Regions from separate parts of the Cronobacter sakazakii genome, predicted to be linked through region 2. Evidence: predicted binding sites of a transcription regulator. Region 2 holds the regulator's gene; each other region holds the start of a gene.
The links. Region 2 encodes PurR, which represses purine synthesis genes. Its sites were predicted from a motif close to CANGCAAACGTTTGCNTG; they were not measured.
Positions count from the first base shown of each region.

Region 1: purE (5-(carboxyamino)imidazole ribonucleotide mutase) is a predicted target of PurR. The motif match lies at 1,295-1,312, and genes of this name have one in related genera.
Region 3: CSK29544_RS20475 (nucleoside-specific channel-forming protein Tsx) is a predicted target of PurR. The motif match lies at 955-972, and genes of this name have one in related genera.

Region 1 is NZ_CP011047.1:4,188,413-4,190,677, forward strand. It holds gene ppiB (peptidylprolyl isomerase B) at 43-537, shown strand; gene lpxH (UDP-2,3-diacylglucosamine diphosphatase) at 541-1,263, shown strand; gene purE (5-(carboxyamino)imidazole ribonucleotide mutase) at 1,396-1,905, shown strand; gene purK (5-(carboxyamino)imidazole ribonucleotide synthase) at 1,902-2,265, shown strand, end outside.
Region 2 is NZ_CP011047.1:3,406,543-3,408,807, forward strand. It holds gene CSK29544_RS16225 (MFS transporter) at 1-269, opposite strand, end outside; gene cydH (cytochrome bd-I oxidase subunit CydH) at 532-621, opposite strand; gene purR (HTH-type transcriptional repressor PurR) at 913-1,938, shown strand; gene punR (DNA-binding transcriptional activator PunR) at 1,956-2,265, opposite strand, start outside.
Region 3 is NZ_CP011047.1:4,316,580-4,318,844, forward strand. It holds gene nrdR (transcriptional regulator NrdR) at 1-65, opposite strand, end outside; gene CSK29544_RS20470 (SadB/YajI family lipoprotein) at 220-780, shown strand; gene CSK29544_RS20475 (nucleoside-specific channel-forming protein Tsx) at 1,121-1,999, shown strand; gene secF (protein translocase subunit SecF) at 2,192-2,265, opposite strand, start outside.

The sequences.
Region 1 (2,265 bases), 780 kb from region 2:
TTCGGAAGCCGAAGCACCACTGAAACAAAACAGGATGCAGACATGGTTACTTTTCACACCAATCACGGCGACATCGTAATCAAGACGTTCGATGACAAAGCGCCGGAAACGGTAAAAAACTTTCTGGACTATTGCCGCGAAGGTTTCTACGACAACACCATTTTCCATCGTGTAATCAACGGCTTTATGATTCAGGGCGGCGGTTTTGAGCCGGGCATGAAACAGAAAAGCACTAAAGATCCTATCAAAAACGAAGCCAACAACGGTCTGAAGAACACCCGCGGTACGCTGGCCATGGCGCGCACCCAGGCGCCGCACTCCGCGACGGCCCAGTTCTTCATCAACGTGGTGGATAACGACTTCCTGAACTTCAGCGGCGAAAGCCTGCAGGGTTGGGGCTACTGCGTGTTCGCAGAAGTGGTCGAAGGTATGGACGTGGTTGATAAAATCAAAGGCGTTTCCACCGGCCGCAGCGGCATGCATCAGGATGTGCCGAAAGAAGACGTGATCATCGAGCGCGTAACCGTCAGCGAGTAATTCGTGGCGACGCTCTTTATTGCAGATCTTCATCTGTGCTCAGAAGAACCGGCGATTACCGCCGGTTTTCTGCGTTTTTTAGCCGGTACCGCGCGTGAAGCGGACGCCCTTTACATTCTGGGCGATCTCTTTGAGGCCTGGATTGGCGATGACGACCCGGAACCGCTGCACCGTGAGATAGCTGCCGCGCTGCGCGCGCTCGTACAATCCGGCGTCCCCTGCTATTTCATCCACGGCAACCGCGATTTCCTGCTTGGCCGTCGCTTCGCCCGCGAAAGCGGTATGCAATTGTTGCCTGAAGAGCAGGTGCTGGATCTCTACGGCAGACGCGTGCTGATTATGCATGGCGACACGCTGTGCACCGACGATGCCGGTTATCAGGCGTTTCGCGCCAAAGTGCATAAGCCGTGGCTGCAAACCCTTTTCCTCGCATTACCCCTGCGACTGCGCCGCCGCATCGCCGCCCGCATGCGCGCCGGCAGTAAAGCCTCTAACAGCCAGAAAGATCTCGCCATCATGGATGTCAACCCGCAGGCAGTGGTCGATACCATGGAACGCCAGCAGGTACAGTGGCTCATTCACGGTCACACCCACCGCCCTGCCGTCCACACGCTTGAGGCGAACGGCAAGCCCGCGCACCGCGTGGTGTTAGGTGCCTGGCACAGCGAAGGCTCAATGATCAAAGTCACCCCCGACGACGTGGAACTGGTAGCGTTTCCGTTCTGATCTGCGCGGTACTTTTTGCCGCGCTCGCGCCTACGCAACCGTTTTCCTTGCCGGTTTTCCGTGATATTCTCAAGGCCCTCGTAACGGCGACCCCGTTGATTTTGCCGCCTGACCACAGGAGTTTTGAGACGTATGTCTTCCAGCCACACCCCGGCGCGTATCGCCATCGTAATGGGTTCCAGAAGCGACTGGGCCACCATGCAGTTTGCCGCAGAAATTCTCGATGCTCTGGATGTCCCTCACCACGTTGAAGTGGTCTCCGCGCACCGCACGCCCGATAAACTCTTCAGCTTCGCCGAGCGCGCGCAGGAGAACGGGTTTCAGGTGATCATCGCGGGCGCAGGCGGCGCGGCGCATCTGCCGGGCATGATTGCCGCGAAAACGCTGGTGCCGGTGCTGGGTGTGCCGGTACAAAGCGCGGCGTTAAGCGGGCTGGACAGCCTCTACTCTATCGTGCAGATGCCGCGCGGCATTCCGGTCGGCACGCTGGCTATCGGTAAAGCGGGCGCGGCGAACGCGGCTCTGCTGGCCGCCCAGATCCTGGCGCAGCACGACAGCGCGCTGCTGGCGCGTCTTGAAAAGTGGCGTCAGAAACAGACCGAGGAAGTGCTGGAGAATCCGGACCCGCGGGGTGAGGCATGAAGCAGGTATGCGTGCTGGGTAACGGCCAGCTTGGCAGAATGCTGCGCCAGGCGGGCGAACCGCTTGGCATTCGCGTCTGGCCGGTAGGGCTCGACGCCGATCCGCAGGCGGTGCCGTTCGCACAGAGCGTTATCACGGCGGAAATTGAACGCTGGCCGGAAACCGCCCTGACCCGCGAGCTGGCGCGCCACAACGCGTTCGTTAACCGCGATGTTTTCCCGCTTATCGCCGACCGTTTCACCCAGAAACAGCTGCTCGATAAGCTCAATCTCCCCACCGCGCCGTGGCAGCTGCTGGCAAGCAGCGACGAATGGCCGCAGATTTTTGAGAGCCTCGGTGAGCTGGCTATCGTCAAGCGCC
Region 2 (2,265 bases):
GCCAGTGCTGACAGCACGTTACCGAGCGTAAAAATCGCCATCAGAAAAATCAACGCGCTACGCCGTGCGCGGTGCGACAGTAAAAGCGTCATCAGCGGTGCGCCTACCATCACGCCGACCGCGTAGGCGCTAATCAGCATACCGGCGGCCGGAATGGAGACGTTGACGCCGTTCGCTATTACCGGCAACAACCCCATCGGGGAAAACTCGGTCGTGCCAATGCCAAAAGCACCGATAGCCAGTGCCAGTAACGGAAAATTGACTTTCATTCATTGCTCCAGAAATTGTACAACAGCGCCGGGAACGCCCGACGTTACAGCAGGATGCAGAAAAGGATGACACTCGCAATCAGAAAAGATAAGGGACAAAAACAGCAAAATATTATTGCGCAGCTGTTAAGAACACGCGCTCATTGTTATTAGCGAATCTAAAGGGAATAACGGGAAAAAGAAAGAAAACAGCGGGGAATCGGCGCTTAAACGCAAGAAAAGTTTAAGAAAGCGGGAGAACAGGTGCGCTCCCGCCTGTCGCTTAATGCAGAATGGCGGTAAATGCGCCCGCCACAATCAGGCCCAGTACAACCAGCGTCGTGACCAGCGAAAATTTCAGATCGGTACTCATGGTATTCTCCTTAAAGACCCCATAAAAATCAGGTAGTGCGCATTTTTGCATAAACGGGCCGAAAAATCCTGCGACATTTAACCAGATATGCGTTTTCCCTCTTCCCCTTTCGATAAAGATAAGCCAAAATTCGTCGCTACTTTATTCGGTACCGGCCATCGACCCCTCCTCACGAAAAATGTCGCGTTTCCCGGCATGCCGCACTCTCCTCGCGGCAGTCAGGGGTGTGTACAGGCAAACGATTAACCCGTGATTTTACACGGCTCAGCCAGGGGTCTGGAGTGATTATTAATGGCAACAATTAAAGACGTCGCGAAGCGAGCCAACGTTTCCACAACAACAGTCTCACATGTGATTAACAAAACCCGTTTTGTGGCGGAAGAGACGCGCAATGCGGTTTGGGCGGCTATCAAAGAATTACACTATTCGCCAAGCGCCGTGGCGCGCAGCCTGAAGGTGAATCACACCAAATCTATCGGGCTGCTGGCGACCAGTAGCGAAGCGCCCTATTTCGCCGAAATCATTGAAGCCGTTGAAAACAGCTGCTTCGCCAAAGGCTATACGCTGATTTTGGGCAACGCGCATAACAACCTGGAAAAGCAGCGCGCGTATCTGTCGATGATGGCGCAAAAGCGCGTCGACGGCCTGCTGGTGATGTGTTCGGAATACCCGCAGCCGCTGCTTTCCACGCTTGAAGAGTACCGTCATATCCCGATGGTGGTGATGGACTGGGGTGAAGCGAAAGCCGATTTTACGGACTCGGTTATAGATAACGCGTTCCAGGGCGGTTATCTCGCCGGGCGTTATCTGATTGAGCGCGGCCATCGTGATATTGGCGTGATTCCGGGGCAGCTTGAGCGTAACACCGGCGTCGGGCGTTTCTCAGGCTTTATGAAAGCGCTGGAAGAAGCGGTCATTAAAGTGCCGGAAAACTGGATCGTGCAGGGCGATTTCGAGCCGGAATCCGGTTACCGCGCGATGCAGCAGATCCTCTCGCAGCCGCAGCGCCCGACTGCCGTGTTCTGCGGCGGCGATATTATGGCGATGGGCGCTATCTGCGCCGCCGATGAGATGGGCCTGCGCGTACCGCAGGATATTTCGATCATCGGCTACGACAACGTACGCAACGCGCGTTTCTTTAGCCCGGCACTGACGACTATCCATCAGCCAAAAGAAACGCTCGGCCAGACCGCGTTCAATATGCTGCTCGACCGCATCGTGAATAAGCGCGAAGAGTCGCAGACGATTGAGGTGCATCCGCGCCTGATCGAACGCCGCTCGGTGGCGGACGGCCCGTTCCGCGACTATCGCCGTTAATCCTTCCGGGAGCCGTATCACTGCGGCTCCCGCAGCCACTCCTTGTTCAGCGTTTCACTGTCCCCCAGATAATCGAGCAGCCAGCGCAGCGCGGGCGAGGCGTCGCTTTGCCGCCACGTCAGACAGCAGGCGGCGTCCGGGAACGGGTTTTCCAGCGTCAACGCGCGCCACTCCCCGCTATCGAGCCATGGCTTCGCGAAATGTGTCGGCACCATGCCGATACAGAGCCCTTCGCTCAGCGCATCGGCGGCGCAGTGCCAGTCCGGCACTACCACGCGCCGCTGGTTATCCAGAAGCCAGGTAATGCGCTTGGGCAGCGATCGCGAT
Region 3 (2,265 bases), 910 kb from region 2:
CCTTCTCCCACCAGGCGGGAATCGATCACTTTAGTGTCAACGGCGAAACAGAACGGGCAATGCATAGCGCTTCCTGACTGAAAAAGTTAACTGAACAACAGTTTACCCTGAACTGGCGGGACTACAAAGACGCAACCTTTTTGAGACAAAGGCGCTATGCCGGACGCGCCGTTACGCTCTACCATAAAAAGACCGCCACTCTTTCAGGAAAAGCGAATAATGACAACACGTTATCTGAAATGGTCTATCGTCGCCAGCGCGCTGGCCTTAAGCGCCTGCGCCCCGCAAAGCGAAGTACGCCAGATGCACCAGAATGTCAGCACGCTCAATCAGGAGATGACGAAGCTCAAGCAGGAGACCGTCAAAATCACGCAACAAAACGCGCTGAATGTGAAATCGAAAAGCGGCGTTTACCTGCTGCCGGGCTCCAACACGCCCGCTCGCTTAAGCAGCCAGCTCGGTATGCTGAAAATGTCGCTGCGTAACGTCACGGCGGGCGCAAACGGCACACAGGCGACGCTGTTTATCCAGAGCGAATCCAGTGAGGCGCTGCCCGCCTTTACCGGCACCGTCGAATGGGGCCAGTTACAGGGCACCACCGAAAATTATCAGGAAGTGAACGTGCAGAACCAGCCGTTCAGCGCGCCTGCCAGCACGCTGGCACCGAGCGATGTCTCCATTCCGCTGACGCTGACTGGCATCACGCCAGAGCAGCTGGGCTTTATCCGCGTGCATGATATTCAGCCGCTTATCGCTGGTGACGCCGTCGTCACGCCCTGAGAGCCTCACCACCTGCGGCGCGGAGTTTGTTACATTCGCGCCGCTCGCTTTTCTTGCTTTTTTCGCGCCGTAAATTCTTCATTTCATCCCTGCCGCTTCGCAAAAATGGTGTAACAAGAGTTGGCTTAGTTCCCTTATGCCGCTAGAATCCGCGTTCCGATGTACGCAAACGTGAACGCAATCGATTACGTACATGACAAGAATGTGAAACGCCACATATTTTTGTGAGGCTGGATACTTATAATAGGCAGCACAATTTATGCGGCGGCGGTTTATCCGCGTTGCGCGAAAGCATTACTCCACCCAGAAATGGGGATTTCCTGAAAACAGTGGCTCTATTATGAAAAAAATTGTTTTAGCTGCCGGTGCAGCCCTGGCGCTCTCCACCTCTTTTACTGCCGGCGCGGCAGAAACCAGCAATAGTGAGTTTGTTTCCGACTGGTGGCACCAGAGCGTTAACGTGGTGGGCAGCTACCACACGCGCTTCGGACCGACCATCCGCAACGATACCTATCTGGAATATGAAGCGTTCGCCAAAAAAGACTGGTTTGATTTCTACGGCTACGCTGACGCCCCGGTCTTCTTCGGTGGTAACACCGATGCCAAAGGGATCTGGAACCACGGTTCCCCGCTGTTTGTGGAGATCGAACCGCGCTTCTCTATCGATAAGCTGACCGGCACCAGTCTGGCGTTTGGCCCGTTCAAAGAGTGGTATTTCGCGAATAACTATATCTACGATATGGGCCGCAACGCTTCTGGCCGTCAGAGCACCTGGTATATGGGTCTTGGTACCGATATCGACACCGGCCTGCCGATGAGCCTCTCCCTGAACGTCTATGCCAAATACCAGTGGCAGAACTACGGTGCAGAAAACCAGAACGAGTGGGATGGCTACCGCTTTAAAGTGAAATACTTCGTGCCTATCACCCAGCTGTGGGGCGGCAACCTGAGCTATATCGGTTTCACCAACTTTGACTGGGGTTCAGACCTCGGCGATAAGAGCGGTTATGCGCTCAATGGCGTGAAATCCCGCACTAACGATTCCATCGCCTCCAGCCATATTCTGGCGCTGAATTACGATCACTGGCACTACTCCGTGGTCGCGCGTTACTGGCACAACGGCGGCCAGTGGAACGATGATGCGCAGTTAGCCTTCACCAACTACAACACCCGCACTACGGGCTGGGGTGGTTACCTGGTGGTAGGTTACAACTTCTAAGCTTTACCCCGGTGAACGTGTGAAAAAGCCAGCCTCTGCTGGCTTTTTTTATGGGCACTGATTATCGCGTCCTGCTGTTACGCCACAGATGTACGCGCACCGCCTCTTCTGCTCTCTTTATCCCTTATCGAGGCGAAAAAAAACCGCAGGCCTGAACCTGCGGTTTTATTAACGTATCACGTTGCTTCGCGATTACGGCAGGAGAGACGGTTGATCCGCGCCCTCTTTTTCCACCTTCTGCTGCAACAGATGTTCACGCTTCATGC